Regions from separate parts of the Vibrio aquimaris genome, predicted to be linked through region 3. Evidence: predicted binding sites of a transcription regulator. Region 3 holds the regulator's gene; each other region holds the start of a gene.
The links. Region 3 encodes CRP, which controls carbon source genes, mostly activating them, when cyclic AMP is high. Its sites were predicted from a motif close to TGTGANNNNNNTCACA; they were not measured.
Positions count from the first base shown of each region.

Region 1: a site for CRP is predicted at 5,921-5,936, ahead of pyrG (CTP synthase). Genes of this name have one in related genera too.
Region 2: a site for CRP is predicted at 4,919-4,934, ahead of FIV01_RS18050 (glycogen/starch/alpha-glucan phosphorylase). Genes of this name have one in related genera too.

Region 1 covers NZ_CP045350.1:511,099-518,629, forward strand. Annotated here, with positions in the region: gene barA (two-component sensor histidine kinase BarA) at 1-1,216, opposite strand, end outside; gene rlmD (23S rRNA (uracil(1939)-C(5))-methyltransferase RlmD) at 1,387-2,709, shown strand; gene relA (GTP diphosphokinase) at 2,774-4,993, shown strand; gene mazG (nucleoside triphosphate pyrophosphohydrolase) at 5,064-5,858, shown strand; gene pyrG (CTP synthase) at 6,022-7,531, shown strand, end outside.
Region 2 covers NZ_CP045351.1:814,434-821,964, forward strand. Annotated here, with positions in the region: gene malQ (4-alpha-glucanotransferase) at 20-2,197, opposite strand; gene FIV01_RS18050 (glycogen/starch/alpha-glucan phosphorylase) at 2,288-4,741, opposite strand; gene malT (HTH-type transcriptional regulator MalT) at 5,276-7,531, shown strand, end outside.
Region 3 covers NZ_CP045350.1:2,869,698-2,877,228, forward strand. Annotated here, with positions in the region: gene FIV01_RS13285 (ABC transporter ATP-binding protein) at 1-1,053, shown strand, start outside; gene FIV01_RS13290 (TIGR02444 family protein) at 1,050-1,529, shown strand; gene FIV01_RS13295 (hydrolase) at 1,538-2,515, shown strand; gene FIV01_RS13300 (YheU family protein) at 2,555-2,773, shown strand; gene FIV01_RS13305 (phosphoribulokinase) at 2,856-3,725, shown strand; gene crp (cAMP-activated global transcriptional regulator CRP) at 3,968-4,600, shown strand; gene FIV01_RS13315 (type 2 periplasmic-binding domain-containing protein) at 4,725-5,591, shown strand; gene FIV01_RS13320 (DUF1338 domain-containing protein) at 5,644-6,441, opposite strand; gene astD (succinylglutamate-semialdehyde dehydrogenase) at 6,531-7,531, opposite strand, start outside.

The sequences.
Region 1 (7,531 bases), 780 kb from region 3:
TTCTAAGCGGGTCACCGACCACTCCACTAGGAATTTTAGGATCGACTTTCAGCGTTACTTCAAGCCCTTTTTCATGGGCGCTAGTGGCTTGCAAACTGACAACCTCTTCCAGTGACTCTTGAAAATCAAACGGAATATTCTCTAAGGCCAGTTTACCTGCTTCAAGTTTCGAGAAATCAAGAATATCATTGATAATGCTCAGTAAGTTATTAGCTGATTTTTCAATTGTTTGCAGGTAGTCAGTTTGGTTATTGGTTAGTTTGGTCTTGAGCATTTGGCGAGTAAAGCCAATGACGCCATTAAGTGGCGTGCGCAGTTCATGGGACATATTGGCTAAAAACTCAGATTTTACTCTGGCTGCTTCTTGCGCTCGTTTTTTAGCAATATCCAACTCAACATTCTGAATTTCTAGCTGCTCTAAGGTTTCTCTTAGATCAGAGGTGGCCTGATCGATACTGTGCTGCATTTCAACATGGTATTCAGATAAGGATACGGCCATGGCGTTAATACCATTTTTTAACGTATCGAGCTCACCATGCATTTTACCCTCAATTCTGACGTCTAAATGCCCTCGGCGAATTCTATCCACCATATTTTTCATATGTGAGATAGGCCGGGTGACGTCATGCATGAGTCGATGTGCAAAGATTGCCGATAATCCCAGCCCAGAAATGAGAACCAAAAACGCAGAAAAAATCTCTTGGTATTGTTGAAGCCTTAACGAAGACAGATCCAGTTCAATGGCGATGTAGCCTAATGCAGAGTTTTTGTTTTGGCTCTTAGCTGCTGCAAGTAGTCCTGATTCTGCAACAATAGGGGCCCTTAAGATGAGGGTATTTTCTTGCAGATCTGATGTGACCAAAAGTGGAATGGGTTCATTACGCGGAAAAGTCAGTGACTCGAAGTTAGGGTGAAAGTTAGAGGTCACAAACAGCTCATGGTTGTAATCGAAAACAGCGATACTTCGAACGAATTTGGAATTTTTACGGTGAGCGTAACTAATGATCCTTCGTACCGCTTCTCGACTGTTGTTTTTCAATCCTTCTTCACTAGCAATGGCTAGGGGTTCGACAATACTTAAGCCCGAGTTGATGACTTGCTTTTCAAGATCGTGATAGCGGTTGAAGGAGAAAAAGGCACTCAGGAGCAAGCCAATAATTAAAGTCGGCGCTAAAGTAAGAGTGATAACACGGGCGCGTAAGCCATATCTGGTCATTATTATCTAAACATCGTGGTATGGATATGGGAAAATAACTTCCAAACAAAAAGAAGCCGTCGAATACTTAAGCATAATAAACTCGCTCGGCTCAGACAATCATTCAAGTATGAAAAGATGATACTTGGATACGAATATCGAGCAATTGTAACAAGGCAAAGAACAGAGTTATGGCGCGTTTCTTCCAACCTAAAAAGAAAACTCAACTGAATACTAAGCACCAAGTGCTGAAAATTGAAAAACTTGATCATCATGGTGCTGGTATTGCTTATCAAAACAAAAAGCCTATTTTTGTTGAGGGCGCACTACCTGGAGAAGAGGTGATTGTTCAACTGACAGAGAGCAAAAGCAAGTTTTCAAGAGCATCTTTAATTAAGATTCAGAGCGCTAGCTCGCAGCGAATTGAACCTTTTTGTCCACATTACAGCGAATGTGGAGGTTGTAATATGCAGCACTTAAGCAGTGAGAACCAGTGGGAGTATAAGCAGCAGACCTTGAGTCAGCTTATGAGTAAATTTGCGCGGCAAACTCTTGAATTAGAATTGCCAATTTTGGGGAGAACCCAAGGGTATCGCAGGCGTGCTCGAGTGAGCGTAATGCAAGATAAAAAAACTCGCCAGCTTCAATTCGGTTTTCGCAAAAAAAACAGTAACAATATTGTCAATCTAACACATTGTCCTGTTTTGGAGCCTGACCTGAATGCAATATTGCCTGATTTGTCCCAATTGTTGCAGAGTTTCTCTCAATCTGAGCATATTGGTCATGTAGAATTAGTCAAAGCGGACAATACCTGTATTCTCGTTTTACGTCATACCAAAGCATTACCTGCCCGAGACCATCAGTCGATAATCGATTTTGCTAACGCTAAGCAAATCAGTTTGTACCTGATGCCATCTTCCAAAGATGTGGAGCTAAAATATGGGGAGTCGGGTGTCTACCAAGAGATTGGGCTAACCATCCCCTTTGAGCCTAATAACTTTATACAAGTAAACCAAGAGGTTAATGCCAAGATGGTCGCGCAGGCATTAGACTGGTTAGCTTTATCGTCGCAAGACACTGTATTGGATCTATTTTGCGGGTTAGGTAACTTTAGTTTACCTATGGCCAAGTTAGTGAATTCAGTGATTGGTATTGAAGGGATTGATGAGATGGTTGAAAAAGCTGCCCACAATGCCCAAATAAATAACATAGAGAACGCGACATTTTTTCAAGCAAATTTGGAACAAGATGTGTCTAGTGAGCCATGGGCTAATCAAAAATTTGATAAGATACTCCTTGATCCAGCAAGAGCTGGAGCGAATGGTGTCATAGAGAAAATTTCCGTTTTTGGTGCCACGAGAATCGTTTATGTTTCTTGTAATCCTGCAACTTTAGCGCGAGATTCTCGCAGTTTGCTTGAGCAGGGCTATGAATTGACGCGACTCGGAATGCTGGATATGTTTCCGCATACGAGTCATCTAGAATCAATGGCGTTATTTGTGAAGGCTAAATAAGAACTTAACTCGATAAGAGCAGTCTTACCCTACGAAAATAGAAAGTGATAACAGGATAAAGAGAATGGTTGCGGTACGAAGCGCACATTTGAATCAAGATGAACAGTTTGATTTAGATACTTGGATAGTCAGTTTAAAGCAAGATGCCAAGGTGGCTAAACGCCTTAAGGAGGTTTACCTCCGTTGCGAAACCATTTTGGAACACAGTGAGCAAAGGCCTTTGCTGTTGTGGCGTGGCCGAGAAATGATCGAAATCCTGACAACGCTTTCTATGGATAAAGCTACCTTAGTTGCCGCTTTATTGTTTCCTCTGGTATCAAGTGGGACTTACGATCGCGAAGTCTTGGCTGAAGACTTTGGTAAGGAAACCATTAAATTGATCGATGGTGTGGAGGAAATGGCCGCACTTGGGCAGTTGAACGTGACGATCGAAGGAAGTGCTGCTTCTGCTCAAGTTGATAATGTCCGCAGAATGTTACTCGCCATGGTTGATGACTTTCGCTGTGTCATCATCAAGTTGGCCGAGCGAATTTGTAACTTAATTGAAGTGAAGAAGGCGCCAAGTGAAGTTCGTTGCGCGGCAGCTAAAGAATGTACCAATATTTATGCGCCCCTCGCTAACCGTCTAGGTATAGGTCAGCTTAAATGGGAAATCGAAGATTATGCGTTTCGCTATCAGCAACCTGAAACTTATAAGCAAATTGCTAAGCAGCTCTCAGAGCGACGTATTGTAAGAGAGCAATACATAAAAGATTTTGTTGACGATCTCTCCAATGAAATCATAACCTCTGGAATCAATGCAGAGGTTAGTGGACGCCCCAAACATATCTACAGTATTTGGCGAAAAATGCAGAAGAAAAGTTTGGCGTTTGATGAGCTTTTCGACGTACGTGCCGTTCGTATCATCGCTGATAAGTTACAAGACTGCTATGCAGCGCTTGGGGTAGTCCACACTAAGTATAAGCACTTACCGAGTGAATTTGATGATTATGTTGCTAACCCCAAACCCAATGGTTATCAATCTATACACACTGTGATTCTCGGGCCTGAAGGGAAAACCATCGAAATTCAGATCCGTACTAAAGACATGCATGAAGACTCTGAGCTTGGCGTTGCTGCCCACTGGAAATACAAAGAAGGCGGTGGCGGTAGAAGTGGCTACGATGAGAAAATCACTTGGCTGCGTAAACTGCTTGATTGGCAAGAAGAGATGTCAGACTCTGGCGAAATGCTGGATGAAGTGCGCAGCCAGGTGTTCGATGATCGCGTTTATGCCTTCACTCCTCGTGGTGATGTGGTCGATTTGCCTATGGGCGCTACGCCACTCGATTTCGCTTACCACATTCACTCAGAAGTGGGGCATCGCTGTATAGGTGCCAAGGTTGCGGGCAGGATTGTTCCCTTCACGCATAAGCTGTCTATGGGGGATCAGGTCGAGATTATTACTTCAAAGGAGCCTAACCCTTCTCGTGATTGGTTAAACCCATCGATGGGTTTTGTGACCTCAGGTCGTGCACGGGCTAAGATTAACGCTTGGTTCCGCAAGCAATCGCGCGAGAAAAACTTAGAAGCTGGTCGTGAGATCCTTGAAACCGAGCTAAATAAAATTGGCGCAACAATAAAAGATGCTGAGCAATATGCACTCAAGCGATTTAATGTCAACAGCGCTGATGAACTGTATGTCGGGATTGGTAGTGGTGATTTACGCATTAACCAGATCATCAACCATATCAATGCACTGGTGAACAAGCCTACCGCTGAAGAAGAAGATCAGCAGGCCCTTGAAAAGCTGCAAGAAGCGGAAAACAAGCCGCCAGTATTGAGTCGTCCGAAAAAAGATGCGGTTGTGGTTGAAGGGGTTGATAATCTGATGACGCATTTAGCCCGTTGTTGTCAGCCTATTCCTGGCGATGAAATTGCTGGCTATATAACACAAGGGCGCGGTATTTCAGTGCATAGAGCCGATTGTGAGCAACTTGAAGAACTTCGCCACCATGCTGCGGAAAGAATCATCGATACCGTATGGGGAAATGGCTATGTGGGTTCTTATATACTCACTGTGCGTGTTGAGGCTATGGAACGTAGCGGCCTGCTTAAGGATATCACCACATTATTTGCCAATGAGAAAATAAAGGTGACCAGCATGAAGAGCCGAGTTGATTACCGCAATCAGTTATCGATTATGGACTTTGATCTTGAAGTGACCAATGTCGAAGTATTATCTCGCGTCTCCAAGCGGGTGGAGCAGATAAAAGACGTCATGTCAGTGAAGAGATTAGGTTAGTTGGTTTTCAATTTAATTTTAAGGTGAGTGGCAGATATCACTCACCTTTTTTGTTTAAAGGAAAAGAATGATGAGTCACCCAATAGAAGAATTAGAACAAATAATGATCAAGTTACGTGACCCAGAGCAAGGATGTCCGTGGGACTTACAACAAACATTTGACACTATTGTTCCGCATACGATTGAAGAAACCTATGAAGTGGTTGATGCCATTCACAAACGAGACTGGGCCAATTTACAAGAAGAGTTGGGCGATCTTTTGTTTCAAGTGATTTTTTATAGCCAGCTAGCGAAAGAGCAGGGGTTGTTTGAATTTTCCGATGTCGTTACTGATGTTAACCAGAAGCTGACTCGTCGCCATCCACATGTATTTTCGAGTATTGAGTTTTCAAGTGAAGAAGAAATTGCAGATAACTGGGAAGCAGAAAAAGCCAAAGAGAAGGCTGAAAAAGGCAGTACTGAACAAAGCATTTTAGACTCTGTCCCTCGTTCATTACCCGCATTATCGCGAGCAAATAAAATTCAAAAAAAGTGTGCCCGTTATGGATTTGACTGGGATTCTTTAGGGCCAGTGGTCGATAAAGTTCGAGAAGAAATTGATGAGGTGATGGATGAAGCGCTTCAGGTATCGCCAAATGAAGAAAAACTTGAACTAGAACTGGGAGATTTATTGTTTGCGACAGTGAATTTAAGTCGTCATCTAGGAAAAGATCCAGAATCGGCATTGAGTAAAGCTAATCATAAATTTATGCGCCGCTTTAAAGGGATAGAATCTATTGTTGCGACGCAAGGTAAACAATTGAAAGACTACGATTTAGAGCAGCTTGACGAGTTTTGGAATCAAGTCAAACAGCAAGAGTCATAGTTCGACATAGCCAAAAATGCGCTATTCTAATTTGATTTGAAGCAAGAAATAAAAAATGACAGTGTGATAGATTTCACGTTGTGGCGATAAGGGTCTTCTGGTATATTTATCTCCCGTCCAGAAGAAAACCCATTTCCCTCATTCAACCAATTTCAGGTTAAACATGACGACAAATTACATTTTTGTTACTGGCGGGGTCGTATCCTCTCTAGGTAAAGGTATTGCAGCAGCATCACTTGCCGCTATTCTTGAAGCTCGTGGTCTTAAAGTGACTATGATGAAGCTGGATCCGTACATTAACGTCGATCCGGGTACTATGAGCCCAACTCAGCACGGCGAAGTTTTTGTAACGGAAGATGGTGCTGAAACTGATCTAGACCTTGGTCACTATGAGCGTTTTATTCGCACCAAGATGAGTAAGCGTAACAACTTTACTGCTGGTCGTGTTTATGCCGATGTTTTGCGTAAAGAGCGTCGTGGTGACTATCTGGGTGCGACGATTCAGGTTATTCCTCACATCACGAATGCGATCAAAGATCGTGTGATTGCAGGCTCTGAAGGCCATGATGTCGCTATTGTTGAAGTCGGTGGTACAGTCGGTGATATTGAATCTTTGCCATTTATGGAAGCGATTCGCCAGTTAGCCGTGGAATTAGGACGCGAGCGTGCTATGTTCATGCACCTGACCTTGGTTCCGTATCTAGCCGCCGCTGGTGAAGTGAAAACCAAACCCACTCAGCACTCGGTAAAAGAGCTGCTTTCGATTGGTATTCAGCCTGATATTTTGGTTTGTCGCAGCGATCGCATGATCCCTGCCAATGAACGTAAGAAGATTGCATTATTCTGTAATGTTCCTGAGAAAGCCGTCATTTCGATGAAAGACGTTGACTCTATCTACAAAATCCCACAGTTGATCAAATCTCAAGGTCTTGATGATCTTGTTTGCGCTCGTTTTGGTATTACCGCACCTGAAGCTGACTTGTCTGAGTGGGAGCAAGTCATCTACGAAGAAGCTAACCCGACAGGCGATGTCACCATAGGCATGGTCGGTAAGTACATCGAGCTACCTGACGCATACAAATCCGTTAACGAAGCGCTCAAACATGCGGGTCTTAAAAATCGACTCAATGTCACCATTAAATATGTAGACTCTCAAGATGTTGAGAGTAAAGGTGATGAAGCGTTAGCTGGCCTTGATGCGATTTTAGTTCCTGGTGGATTTGGTGATCGTGGTATTGAAGGTAAAATTCGCTCTGCCCAATATGCTCGTGAAAATAATGTTCCCTATTTAGGTATTTGTCTTGGGATGCAGGTTGCACTGATTGAGTACGCGCGTAATGTCGCAGGTCTTGAAGGTGCACATTCAACAGAATTTAACAAAGAGACTAAGTACCCTGTGGTTGGATTGATCACAGAATGGGTTGATGGCGAAGGTAAAGTTGAAGAGCGCACAGAAACCTCAGATCTTGGTGGTACTATGCGTCTTGGTTCTCAGTTGTGTCACCTAGAGAAAGGTACTAAAGCGAGAGAGTTATATGGTAGTGCTACTATCCATGAGCGTCACCGTCACCGCTATGAAGTTAATAATGTACTTCGACCTAAAATTGAAAAGGCTGGCTTGAAAGTGTCAGGTTTATCTGCGGATAAAAAATTGGTAGAGATGATTGAGAACC
Region 2 (7,531 bases), on a different replicon from region 3:
AAACTTGATCCTAGATAGACTAACCTGCTTTACTGCGCTCTTTAGTTAGCTTACTGGCTATACGATTCACCCCTTCTTTGGCAAATATTTCATCAAGATTCATAGAGAGCTTGCGCCGCCAGTTAGGGTACTCATCAGTGGTCCCTGGAATATTGACTGGCTTATCCATTTCTAACCAGTCTTCAAGTTGCACACTAAACAGTGCTGAAGACCCCGCCGCGACATGTTGCTGAAGACCTTCTGCGAGATAAGAGTCCATAGGAACATATTGAGCGTCACGGCCCACCCCTTCAGGTAAATAACCATGCCATGCTACAGAGTCAAGAATTCCTTGCTTGCTTTTTAATCGGTTGGTAAATAAGCGCTCCAACTGATTCTTATCGGGGTATAAACCCAGCTCTTGGCCCATTTTGAGATCATCGCAATGCCAGAAGCCCCGTAGGGTTGGCATATCATGGGTACATAGTGTAGCCATTGACTGCTGCGTATAGTGTTTGGGTGAAATATAGCCACCATCTTCCTCTGATGTTTCAAAGAAAAAGACTTTGTAAGAATGAACACCAGCTTCACTTAAGAGTTTATCAATCCCTTTCGGAACGGTTCCTAAGTCCTCACCAATAACACTGCATTGATGACGGTGCGATTCAAGCGCAAGAATAGATAACATATCCTCAACGGGATAATACATATAGGCGCCTTGAGTGGCATTTTTTCCAGTTGGGATCCACCACAAACGCAGCAAGCCAAGCACATGGTCAATACGTAATGCGCCGCAATGCTTCATGTTAGCTTGTAAAAGCTTAATGTAAGCATCATAGCCAGTAGCTTGCAGAGTCTGTGGGTTAAGGGGAGGCAATCCCCAGTTTTGTCCCAAAGGCCCTAATACATCTGGCGGAGCGCCGATACTGACATCCATAACCAAGTTGCCATTGTCAGCCCAAGTTTCAGCTCCAGAATTTGCAACCCCGACAGCCAAATCTCGATACAAACCAATAGACATCCCTTTTTCTTCGGCTAATGCCTGAGCCTCTTGAATTTGGATATCTGCAACCCACTGTAGATACATATACATATGTACTTGGTCGATATTGTCAGCAATAAAATTTTCAACTGCCTTGCTATCAAAATGTTGAAGATCTTGCGAAAAGGCTGGCCAGCCCCAAATTGTTTGATTTTCACTTTGCAGAGCAGCATGTAATGCATCAAAAGCAGCTTGGTGTAACAAACTTTCCCCACCCTGCTCTGCAAATGCTAAAAAGGCCTCCGCTCTATTGGTGCATTTATTTAGATGGCGTTTTTTAAACTCTCGGTAAAGTAAAGGAAGCACACTCAGCTTTAGATTCGCAACTTCTGTGTAGTTTACCCAATGCGCATCTCGTACTTTGTGCAAGCGCTGTTGAAAGTCTGCGCTACCCACTTTTTGCTGAGCCTCAACACAGAGCGAAAACTCAGCCACCGAGCTGACGTCTATATACATGATGTTTAGCCAGCGGCGTGAAGACGGACTGTACGGACTCGCGGCTTCTGGATTGGCAGGAAACAGAGCATGAATAGGGTTCAAACCGACAAAATCTCCTCCCCTTGAACCAATATCAGATACCAACTGTTTTAAGTCCCCAAAGTCACCTATACCCCAGTTATGCTGAGAGCGAAGCGTATAAAGCTGTACGCTTGGCCCCCACATTTTTTTGCCGCTGTTGAGAGCTTCTTGCTTGTAACAAGATCTAGGCGCAATAATCAAGGTCATGGTATAAGGTGATTTACGGCGTTTACGAGTCATAGTGAGTTTGTGATAGCCCCATTCTAGGTCACTGGGTAATGCAAAGACCAGAGGGCCTCCTGAACTTCGCTCATCACGCACAATCTGTGATTGTAGATACCCCTCTAATACAGCGCCTTGCTCGGTTTCAAGGCGCCAGCTAAACTCACTTTCACGAGCACTCCTTCCCAAATTCATGCTTACATATACAGGATCGCCATCACGAACAACTAGTACTGGGTTTAAAACCTCTTGTTTGTGCTTTTTATCCGCCGAATGAATTAACTTTTCCTCTGAGGTTATGTCGTAACCTAAAGAGGCCAATAAATCGCGAATAGTCTGATCTTCAACTTGTGTTTCTTGACCCCATGCACTGACGTAGCTAGTGGCAATATTAGCCATTTCAGCGACTTGTTCTAATGCGTTTTTTTGTGTCATCGCTAACTCCGAAAAACTCTCTACCTTCCATGTATTGAGTGTTGATAAGTAAAAGCCAAGCCCATAAATGACTTGGCTTGATGAGTATTACTAGCGCTCAATAGCTTCCAATTTCCAGATATTATTAACGTAATCTCGAATTGAGCGATCTGAGCTGAACTTACCGACTAATGCCGTATTGAGTATCGCTTTTTTCGCCCAACTGCTTTGGTCTCTATACTGCCTATCCATGTCCTGATGCGCCTGCACATAAGACGCAAAATCAGCAAGACACAAGTAGGGGTCACCGCCATCAAGTAAACTGTCGTAAGTCGCGCGCAATCTGTCCGGTTCACCTGATGTAAACTCGTCTCCTAGAAGAAGATCCAACGATGCTTTGAGTAAGGGATCAGCATGGTAATAATCGAATGGGTTGTATCCGTTGCTTCTCAATGAGACGACTTCATTCACATCGAGACCAAAAATATAGATGTTGTCATCGCCTACTTCTTCACGAATCTCGACGTTCGCGCCATCCATAGTGCCAATCGTCAATGCACCGTTAAGTGCCATCTTCATATTGCCAGTGCCGGACGCTTCCTTACCTGCTGTTGATATTTGTTCCGATACGTCAGCTGCTGGGATGATGATCTCAGCAATACTCACTCGATAGTCAGGAATAAATACAACCTTTAGCTTGTTACCAATTCTCGGATCATGATTTATCTTCGCGGCAATCTTATTAATAGCGAATATGATGTCCTTGGCCAGATGATATCCAGGCGCCGCTTTGGCCGCAAAGAAGACAACACGAGGGACCATATCAAACTCAGGATCATTGAGTAATCTATGATATAGCGACAAAATATGCAGCATGTTTAAATGCTGACGCTTGTACTCATGTAAACGCTTTATCTGCACATCAAAAATAGCCTTGGTGTCGAGTTCCACATCCAGGTGCTCTTTAACCCAATCAGCAAGACGCTGCTTATTGCGCTTCTTAACCGCCATAAATTGCTGCTGGAACTCAGCATCATCGGCATACTGAGCGATTTGCTCAAGCTGCTCTAAGTGTGCTGGCCATTCATTGCCAATTCTACTTGAGATAAGTTCAGACAAGTCTGGGTTACAAAACTTCAACCAGCGACGTGGAGTAATACCATTAGTCACATTCTGTAGCTTAGATGGGTACAAGTCATCAAATTCAGGAAACAAATCGCGCTTAACCAACTGGGAATGAAGGGCCGCTACTCCATTTACGGCATAAGAACCAATAACACTTAAGTTAGCCATTCTCACCATACGATGAAAGCCTTCTTCAATGATGGATAGCTTTTGTTGCTTCGCTACATCACCGGGCCATTTTCGGCGTACCTCTTGCAAAAATAGATGGTTAATGTGGTAAATAATTTCCATATGGCGTGGAAGCAATCGCTCAATTAATGACTCACTCCAAGTTTCCAAAGCTTCTGGCAGCAAGGTGTGGTTAGTATAAGCAAATGTCTCAGAGCTTATGGCCCAAGCCTCATCCCAGCCTAGACCTTTCTCGTCAATGAGAATACGCATCAATTCTGGAATAGCAATGGTTGGGTGTGTATCGTTTAATTGAATGGTTTCGTACTTGGGCAAAGAAGCTAGCGTATGCCCTGCCTCTTCATGACGACGTAAAATATCTCTCACAGATGCCGCAGAGTGGAAGTACTGCTGCATTAAGCGTAAGGTCTTTCCCTTCTCGTGATTATCATTTGGATATAAGACTTTGGTAATATTCCCAGCATCAATCAGGGCATGCTGAGCTTCAAAATAATCACCATTGTTAAAGCTCGCCAGTGAGAAAGGCGCAATTGCTCGACATTCCCACAAGCGCAAAGGATAAACGGTATCCGATTGGTAACCGACAATTGGCAAGTCCCAAGGCATAGCTTTTACAGACATACCAGGTATCCAGCGCCGCTTTTCTTTGCCCTCTTCTTGATAAACCTCAACGTGACCGTAAAAACCAATTTCTTGAGCAAGCTCAGGACGAGCAATCTCCCACGGGTAACCTTCAACACATCGCCAAGCATCAGGCGATTCCTGTTGATGTCCATCAACAAAAGATTGCTTAAATAAGCCATATTCATAATGGAGGCCATACCCAACAGTTGGAAATTCTTGCGCTGCCAAAGAATCCATAAAGCAAGCTGCCAACCGGCCCAATCCTCCATTTCCCAATGATGGATCTCGCTCTTCTTCCAGAAGATCGGTCAAGCTTTGTCCCAGATCTGTCATTGCCTGACTCACCTGCTCATACAGTCCAAGGCTAATTAAGTTATTACCCGTCAAACGACCAATTAGAAACTCAAGAGATAAATAATTAACACTTTTCGCGTTGTTAATCTTGCTATCTTGCTCAGTTTGAAGCATATCAAACGTTGTCAGTTCAGCCAGCGCACTTCCCATAGCTAAATACCAAGAACGGCTACTGGCCCTTTCTTCTGTCGTAGCATAAGTTGACGTTAAATGTTTCTTAACGCTTTGCTTAAATGCTGCCGTATCAAAACTTTTCTGTTGAGTAGGTTTCATTGGAGAATTCTCATCTATCGGGGTTAATCCATTTCAGCGATATCGTGCAATGACGCAATAACGGCAACATCCTCCTAACTCCAAAGCCTTTTAGGAGGAGGAGGTAGGGCGTAGAGTCTTACTACGCTTAACCTCAGTGATCTAACTCCCAAATACACTAGGCCCACAGTAACTGGCGGTGATAAAGATCACATCGCACAACGTGTTTAACCATAATCTTTGTTTAATGCCGCCAAGGGACAAAATTTTAACAAATTAATTTATATGCATACCTGATCACAAAACATCTCCTTTGACCGCGCAACTTTCATCAAGATAGGTGCAATTCTTGGCATTCGGTACAGCTACAGAGCCTCTTATAGGTGATTCACCTCCCAATTTTAGGGCGTAGATGAATTCAAAGTGTGAAATGTGCAAAAGTATGGTTGCTGATCAATAACGGCTTCCGAAGTTCTCAAGTAACATCGATGTCATTATCAGACGAACTCCAAAGATACATCCTTGTTATGATTATCAGAGCACAGGGGAAAAAAGATGTGGATTCCTTCTAAGCTAACTCGCCCAGGTCGTTTACACCATGCGATTACTCGACCGCGAGTTCTCGATTTGCTGCATAACGCACACTGCTACAAGTTGATACTTTTTCGCTCTCCCGCAGGATACGGAAAGACGACAATGGCCTCACAGTGGTTAATCGATAAGCCACATGTCGGCTGGTACAACATTGATGAAAGCGACAACGACGCCTTTCGCTTCGTCAACTATTTACTAAAAGCGTTAAATAAAGCAACTCATAACACCTGCTCTGTTTCACAAAAACTCGCCGAGAAGAGGCAGTTCTCTTCTCTTGATTCGCTATTTAGCCAAGTCTGTTCTGAACTTGTCCATTGTAACCAAGAGTGTTATTTCGTTCTTGATGATTTTCATCTCATTTCTAACACTGAAATCCACGCAGCATTGCGATTTTTGATCAAACACATGCCCGACAACCTTACTTTGGTTGTTACCAGCCGATCGACACCACCTATTGGCACGGCAAATCTAAGAGTTCGCGATTTGATGATAGAAATTGGTCATGAGTTTCTCGCTTTTGACTATGAGGAAACCAACCGCTTTTTCAGTGCTCGAATATCAGGGAATGTCGATAATGTTGTCGTGAGTAACATACGTGACTACGTAGAAGGTTGGCCATCAGCAATGCAGCTAATTGCACTTCAAACACTGAGTCAACACAAGAGTCTAGCTCAGTCACTTGAGTCCTACTCACAATTTAATCATAGCCATCTATGGGATTATTTGGTTGAGGAAGTCTTTGAGCAACTTGATACAGACACACGCCAATTTTTGTTACAATGCTCGGTTCTCGACCATTTTAATGATGTCTTAGCAAGCGAGCTTACGCAAAGAAAAGATGCCTTACATATTATCGAGTCTCTCAATCGTTATGGTTTGTTTATACATCCACTAGAAGGAGAACAAAACTGGTTTCGCTTTCACAATTTATTCGCTGAATTTCTTGCCCATGAACGCGCAGCGCGTATACCTCACCAAGTTGAAGATCTACATCAAACCGCAGCGCAGGCATGGTTAAAACTGTCATCACCTCATCAAGCGCTCCAACACATTCAAAAGGCAGGTAATCTAGACCTCACTGCAGAGATCCTGTGCAAATATGGCTGGGAAATGTTTAACTCTGGAGAGCTTCAAACACTAGAAGAAGCAATGAATACTCTGTCTCAAACACAGCTATACAGCCAACCTAAGTTATGTATGCTTCAAGCTTGGCTCGCCCAAAGCCAACACAGATATAATGATGTCGGTCATTTGCTATCCCTAGCTGATGAACAAATGAAAGCGCTCAATGTATCTCTAAATACTCAACAACTGGGAGAGTTGAATGCCCTACGTGCCCAAGTAGCCATTAATCAAAATGAACCTGAGAAAGCGTTAGAGCTCGCTGAACTGTCTCTTGGACAACTCGATAACAATGAATATCGCAGCCGAATCGTCGCTACTTCTGTAATAGGTGAAGTTAACCATGTGTTAGGGCATCTAAGCCGAGCACTGCCTATGATGCAACAAACAGAGAAACTGGCTCGGCAGTATCAAGTTTACCATCAAGCACTTTGGGCGATGCTTCAACAAAGCGAAATACTCATTGCTCAGGGGTATGTGCAAGCCGCATTCGAAGTACAAGAGAATGCGTTTAGATTGGTAGAAGAACACCAATTACAACAGGTACCAATGCACGAATTTCTCCTACGCCTTCGAGCACAAGTATTCTGGTGCTGGAATCGACTCGATGAAGCCGAAGAGTGCTCCTACAAAGGTCTTAGGGTTCTTGGCGACGCAAGCCCAAGTAAGCATCTGCATTGCTATTCAATGCTTGCCCGCATCTCAATAGCTAGAGGCGAGCTCGATAAAGCCAACAAGTTCATCGATAACATCCTACATTTACTCCAACAATCTACTTATCATGTCGACTGGATGGCTAACGCCTCGTTATCACTGATTCTGTTTTGGCAAGCGAGAGATGATATGTCATCTATGCAGCGCTGGCTGGATAATACCTCACAGCCTGAACAGGCTTGCAATCATTTCACTCAGCTTCAATGGAGAAACATTGCCCGAGCCCAAATAAACTTAGGTATGCTCGATCAAGCTTCAGAAACCCTAAACTTTTTACAACAGGAAGCAAATGCCTATCATTTGGTGACAGATAACAATCGTAACTTAATTATTGAAACTGTCCTTGCAACCGCTCAAAACGATGACACAAGAGCACAATTA
Region 3 (7,531 bases):
CCTGCACAGTTTGACAATCCGTTTAGCTTCGAGTTTCGAAAGCCCGATGCTCTGCCAAATCCGATTATTATGATGGACCAAGTATCGGCAGGTTATGGTGACAGTCTAATTTTAGAGAAAATTCGCCTCAACCTTGTACCTGGCAGTCGTATTGGTTTGCTCGGGCGAAATGGTGCAGGTAAATCAACTCTGATTAAATTGCTCTCTGGCGAGCTAAAAAGTCAGGCGGGTGAACTAACCTACTCCCAAGGCGTCAAAATCGGTTATTTCGCGCAGCACCAGCTGGAAACTCTACATCCAGAGGAAACACCGCTTCAGCATATGATGCAAATCGCACCAGATAAAAATGAACTGGAGCTAAGAAACTATCTTGGCAGCTTTGGTTTTCAAGGTGAAAAAGCACTAGATAAAGTGGCGCCCTTTTCTGGCGGAGAAAAAGCACGCCTTGTTCTAGCACTGATCGTCTGGCAAAAGCCAAACTTATTGCTACTCGATGAGCCGACTAACCACCTAGACCTTGATATGAGACAAGCACTAACACTTGCCCTGCAAACCTTTGAAGGCGCTATGGTTATCGTTTCGCATGACCGCTATCTACTGCGAGCCACCACTGATGATCTCTACTTGGTTCACAACAAGCAAGTCGCACCTTTTGATGGCGACCTAGATCAGTACTATAAATGGCTCACTGATCAACAAAAAGCAGAGCGCCGTGAAGCCCAGCCTACACCAACTGAAAAAAGCGCCACAAACAGTGCCGCCGCTAAAAAAGAGCAAAAGCGCCGCGAAGCAGAGTTACGCAAACAAACCGCGCCGATTCGCAAAGCAATAGCCAAACTGGAAACTAAGATGGACAGTTTAAACTCCACACTTAGCCAAGCAGAATTGCAATTGTCTGATAACTCACTGTATGAGTCAGAAAATAAAGCTAAACTTAACGGGGTGTTAGCAGCGCAAAGCCAAGCGAAAATTGAGCTTGAAGAAGTAGAATTAGAATGGATGGCACACCAAGAAGAACTTGAACAAATGGAACAGGAGTTTAATCACCAATGAACTCGAAGCACGTATCTGTGTCCCTAACCTTAGAACGCCTGTGGCAATTTAGCTTGCAATATTATGGCGTCCGAGAAGTCAAAGATGCGTGCCTTAATTTACAAAATCAGTTTAAGGGTAATGTTAACCTTTTGCTGCTCCTTAAGTGGCTAGACGAGCAGCAAGCAGCGTTCCTAGATGAAGACTGGCATAGAGTAGAAGAATGTCTGGGACGTTCTGAGGCCTTACTCCACAGCTACCGAGATTTACGCCGTAAGCTCAAATCACACGTTCCCGAAACCTTATATCGAGAGTCACTTCAATTCGAGCTACAACTTGAAAAGCAGCAACAATCTGATCTTGTTGATTGCATCAACAGTATCACGTTATTGCACAATCAAGGTGAACCACTGACCTTAAGATACTGCCGTCAACTTGGAGGAGAGCACTTACATCAAGCTTTTGCTCAACCAATTGAAGAAGTGGTGCCCAAATAGGAAGTATTATGACCCATTTTACTGCTGCTAGAGGTTTATCCAATCCGCACCTGCAAACATTGGCGCCGCGCTTTATCCGCAAAAAAGCGTTATTTGAGCCCATATGGCAAAGGCTAGAAACCCAGGATAACGACTTTCTCGACCTAGCATGGAGTGAAGACTGGCACGCAGAACAAGCCCAGAAAAAGCCTGTTTTTATTCTCTTTCATGGTCTAGAAGGCTGTTTCTATAGCCCTTATGCCAATGGCTTAATGCACGCTTTTGCCCAGCATGGCTGGCTAGCGGTAATGATGCATTTTCGTGGCTGTAGCGGCGAGCCCAACCATAATGCTCGCAGTTATCACTCCGGTGAGATAGAAGATGCGCGTTTTTTTCTCGAACATATTGACCGCCAGTTTCCCAATCAAAGAAAGATTGCTGTTGGCATATCGCTTGGTGGTAACATGCTGGCAAACTACCTCGCACAATATAATCAGGATCCCTTGCTCGAAGCAGCCACAATTGTTTCAGCACCACTGGATCTCTCGGCATGCTCCGCGCGCATTGAACAAGGCCTTTCTAAAATCTACAAAACCTATTTACTCTCTTCTTTGAAAAAAAGCGCACTGCAAAAGCATCACTTAATCAAGGGAGAATTAGATGTTTCCTATCAAAGCATCAAACGCGTAACCAAACTGTATCAATTTGATGATTTAATTACGGCGCCTTTGCATGGATTTAAAGGTGCTGATGACTATTATCAGCGTTGCTCTGCCATTCACAAACTCCAAGATATTCGTCTTCCTTTGCAAATCATACATGCGAAAGACGACCCCTTTATGACAGAGGCGGTTATCCCTAAGTACGCTCTGCCAAGCAATATAGACTATCGACTATCTGAGCAAGGTGGTCACGTTGGCTTTGTAACTGGAAGTGCCATAAAGCCGAGATTTTGGCTCGAAGAGACATTGCCTACTTACTATCAAAGCTTGGTATCATCTAGCTAACGCTTTTACTATTGCCGAACATAAAAGAAAGAGGTATTTATGATCGTTCCTTGGCAAGACATTGCCCCAGAAACTTTAGACAATTTAATCAAAGAGTTTGTCCTTAGAGAAGGCACAGATTACGGCGCTGTAGAAGCCTCATTGCAAAACAAGATAGATCAAATAAAACAACAACTTAAATCTGGTGATGCTGTCGTGGTTTTCTCTGAGCTGCATGAAAGTGTTGATATTCAACTTAAGCATAAATTTTCCTTTTAAAGCACTGCATACACTATTGTCTTTGCAAAGCATGTTATAGTGAAGTGCAACAGTGGACAGTTATTCATAGACAAGGGTTGTCATGTCAGCAAAACATCCAGTTATCGCCGTTACTGGCTCGTCAGGTGCAGGTACTACCACCACATCTGAAGCTTTTCGCAAAATGTTCAATATGATGAAGGTCAAGCCAGCTTGGGTTGAAGGAGATAGCTTTCACCGCTTTACTCGCCCCGAAATGGATGTTGAAATTCGCAAAGCTCGCGAACAGGGGCGACACATCAGCTATTTTGGCCCTCAAGCCAATGACTTCCCTGCCTTAGCTGAATTTTTCCGCAAATATGGCAATGAAGGTACAGGCAAAGTTCGACGTTATCTCCATACCTTTGACGAAGCGGTTCCCTACAATCAAATGCCCGGTACTTTTACCCCTTGGCAAGAGCTACCAGAAAGCTCTGACGTGCTGTTTTATGAAGGCTTGCATGGTGGCGTTGTCGACGGTGAAGTTAACGTCGCGCAGCATGTGGATTTTTTGATAGGCATGGTGCCTATCGTCAACCTTGAATGGATTCAAAAATTCGTGCGCGACACCCGCGACAGAGGACATTCACGAGAGGCTGTGATGGACTCAATTGTTCGCTCAATGGATGATTATCTTAATTACATCACCCCGCAGTTTTCTCGCACTCATATTAACTTCCAGCGAGTGCCTACCGTCGATACATCAAACCCACTAAACGCCAAAGGCATCCCAAGCCTTGATGAGAGTTTTGTTGTTATCCGCCTTCGGGGAATAAAAAATGTCGACTTCCCATATCTACTGGCAATGATAGATGGCTCATTTATGTCACGTCACAACACCATAGTTGTACCCGGTGGAAAGATGAGTTTTGCCGTCGAGTTGATAGTTAGGCCAATACTTCAGCAGTTGATAGAAACGGGAAAAATTGGTTAAGACTTACTTTGTATACAGGATTACTTTTGATTGCGTGATCAGGCGCACACTTTTGTACACAAAATAGCCAAGTGAAGGCGATTAAAATCAAGAAATCAATTCAAAAAAAAGATACTATTTGAAACAGAAACAAAGATGGCTTGCAGCATTTGAAAAGTGCTCTTATCCTAATAAGTCTTGATTCAAGGCTTAGCTAAAACATGGAAAGAAGCAAGCGTACCCTGCAGAGGAAGTGAGATATTATGGTTCTAGGTAAACCTCAAACTGATCCAACATTAGAATGGTTCCTTTCACACTGTCATATTCATAAGTACCCATCTAAGAGCACACTGATCCACGCTGGTGAGAAAGCGGAAACGCTTTACTACATAGTCAAAGGTTCAGTTGCGGTACTTATTAAAGACGAGGAAGGCAAGGAAATGATCCTGTCGTACCTAAACCAAGGTGACTTTATCGGTGAGCTTGGTTTGTTCGAAGAAGACCAAGAACGCACAGCGTGGGTTCGAGCAAAATCACCTTGTGAAGTGGCAGAAATTTCTTTCAAGAAATTCCGTCAGCTTATCCAAGTAAACCCTGATATCCTAATGCGCTTGTCGGCTCAAATGGCAAGTCGTTTGCAGGTAACCAGTCAAAAAGTCGGAGATCTTGCTTTCCTTGACGTAACTGGCCGTATCGCTCAGACACTGCTGAATCTTGCGAAACAACCAGATGCCATGACGCACCCTGACGGCATGCAAATCAAGATCACTCGTCAAGAGATTGGCCAAATAGTTGGCTGTTCACGCGAAACGGTTGGCCGCATCTTAAAGATGCTTGAAGAGCAAAACCTGATTTCAGCACATGGTAAAACGATCGTCGTATACGGCACTCGATAACCATTGTTCTACACATAAAGCCGAGTTCATGATTGGACTCGGTTTTTTTCTTATTTGTTAATTAGCTTGCTCTATCCTAACCTTAGTTTGAATTTCAACAGTAACTTTCAGGCAGGATGGACTCATGATTTTAAAGCTACTTTCTTCGCTGGTATTGGCTTTCAGCCTAGTTTTTTCATCAATCTCAATTGCCCAAACGACCATAATTCACCCTATCCCACGGGAAGGTTCTGAGCTAGACCAGTACGCCATCGACCTCATTCAGTTTCTTGTGGATAAATCAGGCGAAGGGATTTTGCTCCAACCTTATAAAACACCTGTTGACTCACAATCACGTAAAGTCACTCTGCTCAAAGAAGGCAAAATTACGGTAGATTGGCTAGGCGCCGATAAGACCCTTGAGCAAGAGCTACTTCCTATTCGCTACCCAGTTTTTCGAGGTCTCCTTGGCCATCGTATTTTTATCACCAATAAAACCACTGCAGCCAAACTAGGCAATATAAACAGCATAGAGGAATTGCGTAAGCTTGGTATGATACAGGGGCAAGGCTGGGCAGATGTAAAAGTCTTAAAATCCGGCGGGTTTAAAGTAAGAGAAGTGCCTAGCTTTGATAATATCTTTCGTATTGTCGATAGCGAACGTACCGATTTGTTCCCACGAGCCGTTATCGAACCCTACAGCGAAGTTACCCAGCGCAGTCAATTATCCAATCTAGTGGTTGATGACAAACTGATGCTGATTTACCGCTTTCCTATGCTGCTGTTTGTGAGCCCTAAGAACCCTGAGGTAGCAGCTACGCTCAAAAAAGCGTTCGAAGCTTCGTATCAAGATGGTTCATTTGTTGAGTTCTTTGAAAAAGCACCTCTAGTGAAAAAAACCTTCGAGCAAGCGGGTATTAAAAGTAGAAAAGCGTTTAGTATAGATAACCCCCACCTAAGCGAAGAAACGCGTTCGATCCCAGACCAATATTGGCTTAGTGTAACAGAATAGAAAAAGGCGCCTTAAATGGCGCCTTTTTATTCAGAAGTCTGTGCATCCCCACTCAAGACTCGTTATTTGTGCTCTCAAATATCTTATCAGCCGATGCAGCGACAAACCCAGGATATAATTCACCATTACTCATAGGATAGCGTTTAGCAAATTCATAAAAGCCGCCAGGGACTATCTGGGAGCCTTCTGTGAAAGATACTGGCACTTTATCTGCCATGGTCGAGGATTGCTCAAGTAACACGTCTGATGAGCCTTTGACCTCACCGCCTGATTCATTAATTGTAAACCCAGCTTGGCGCAAATGGTCATTAACCTGTTTTGCTTCATCGAACGCAGTCAGTTGATTGACACTCACAGTAAAGTGGTTGGCTCCATAGCCGTGAGCAGCAAGCCAAGCAGCGTATTCACTTTCTTTGGCAAGTTGTTGGTAATCTTCAAAACTGAGTTGCCAAAGACGGCCAGAAGATAAAAACTCAAAGCTTGTCAGTTTGCTAGTATCAATCTGATCGACCAACCTCTTGACTATGCTCTGCAATTGCGGCGAACACTCTTCTACTTTTAGCTCACTAATAAAGACTTTAGGTTGCTTAGGATCTGGGTGTTCGTAATGTTTCGCCAGCAATTTTTTCGCCTCAAATTGGTAATCTCCACATGGAGTGTAACCAACATCAATAAAGGGCTTGGCTATCGCTTCCATACCAACTGGGCTTAAATTAAAAGTTCGCAGAGCGATATGGTCGTTAATCAGGGGCTCGCTTTCTTGCAATAATTGATGAATTTTATCTGCTGAGGGGCATAAGCGCTGAATATAGTCATTCCATAACGACTGAAATAAAACATCTGGCGTCATAACGCCTCCTTGTCTAGTTTATTAGGTTGATAGTCAGCTCGCTGGCTCAGCGAGCTGACCCTTTTCGCTAAAGGTACTATGTGTACTAGTTATAACTCCACACCAGGACTCAGTGTTTCAGGTAACACGGTTTGATCGCCCTCCATCGAAGCCATTGGATAGGCACAATAATCAGCCGCATAATACGCACTTGGACGAAGGTTACCTGAAGCGCCAGGGCCGCCAAATGGCGCATCACCACTTGCCCCTGTCAGCTGGCGGTTACGATTAACAATACCTGCGCGGATATGGTCGACAAAATATTCCCACTCGCTATCATCGGTGGAAACAAGCCCTGCGGATAAACCAAAGCGCGTATCATTGGCAAGCTCGACCGCTTTTTCTAGACCTTGGTATCGAACGACTTGCAGCAAAGGACCAAAATATTCTTCATCTGGCAGCTGCGCAATTGGTGTGACGTCTATGATACCTGGAGTGACAAAAGCAGCTTCACCTGCTTTAGCCTCTAACAAGCTTTGACCTCCAAGCTTAACCAGATTCGATTGAGCCTGAAGAATAAAGTCGGCTGCCGCTTTTGAAATTTGTGGCCCCATAAAGGGTGCAGGCTGCGCAAAAGGTTGATCAACATGAATCTTTTGCGTTGATTCAATCAAATTAGAAACTAAGGCGTCCCCTTTTTCCCCCAAAGGAACATAAAGGCGACGTGCACAAGTACAGCGCTGGCCTGCACTAATAAATGCCGACTGAATAATGGTGTATACGGTTGCATCTAAGTCACCATATTGCTCAGAAATCACCATAGGGTTGTTGCCGCCCATTTCCAAAGCCAGCATTTTGTCTGGTTGACCAGCAAACTGACGATGCAGGATATGACCGGTATTGGCACTACCAGTAAACAACACACCATCAATACCTTTGGATTCAGCCAATGCAACGCCTGTTTCTTTAGCACCTTGAACCAAGTTAATCACGCCGGCAGGCAGACCTGCTTGTTGCCATAACTTCATTGCGAACTCGCCTGTTAGCGGCGTTTGCTCCGATGGTTTAAATACCACAGTGTTACCGGCAAGTAAGGCTGGGACTATATGGC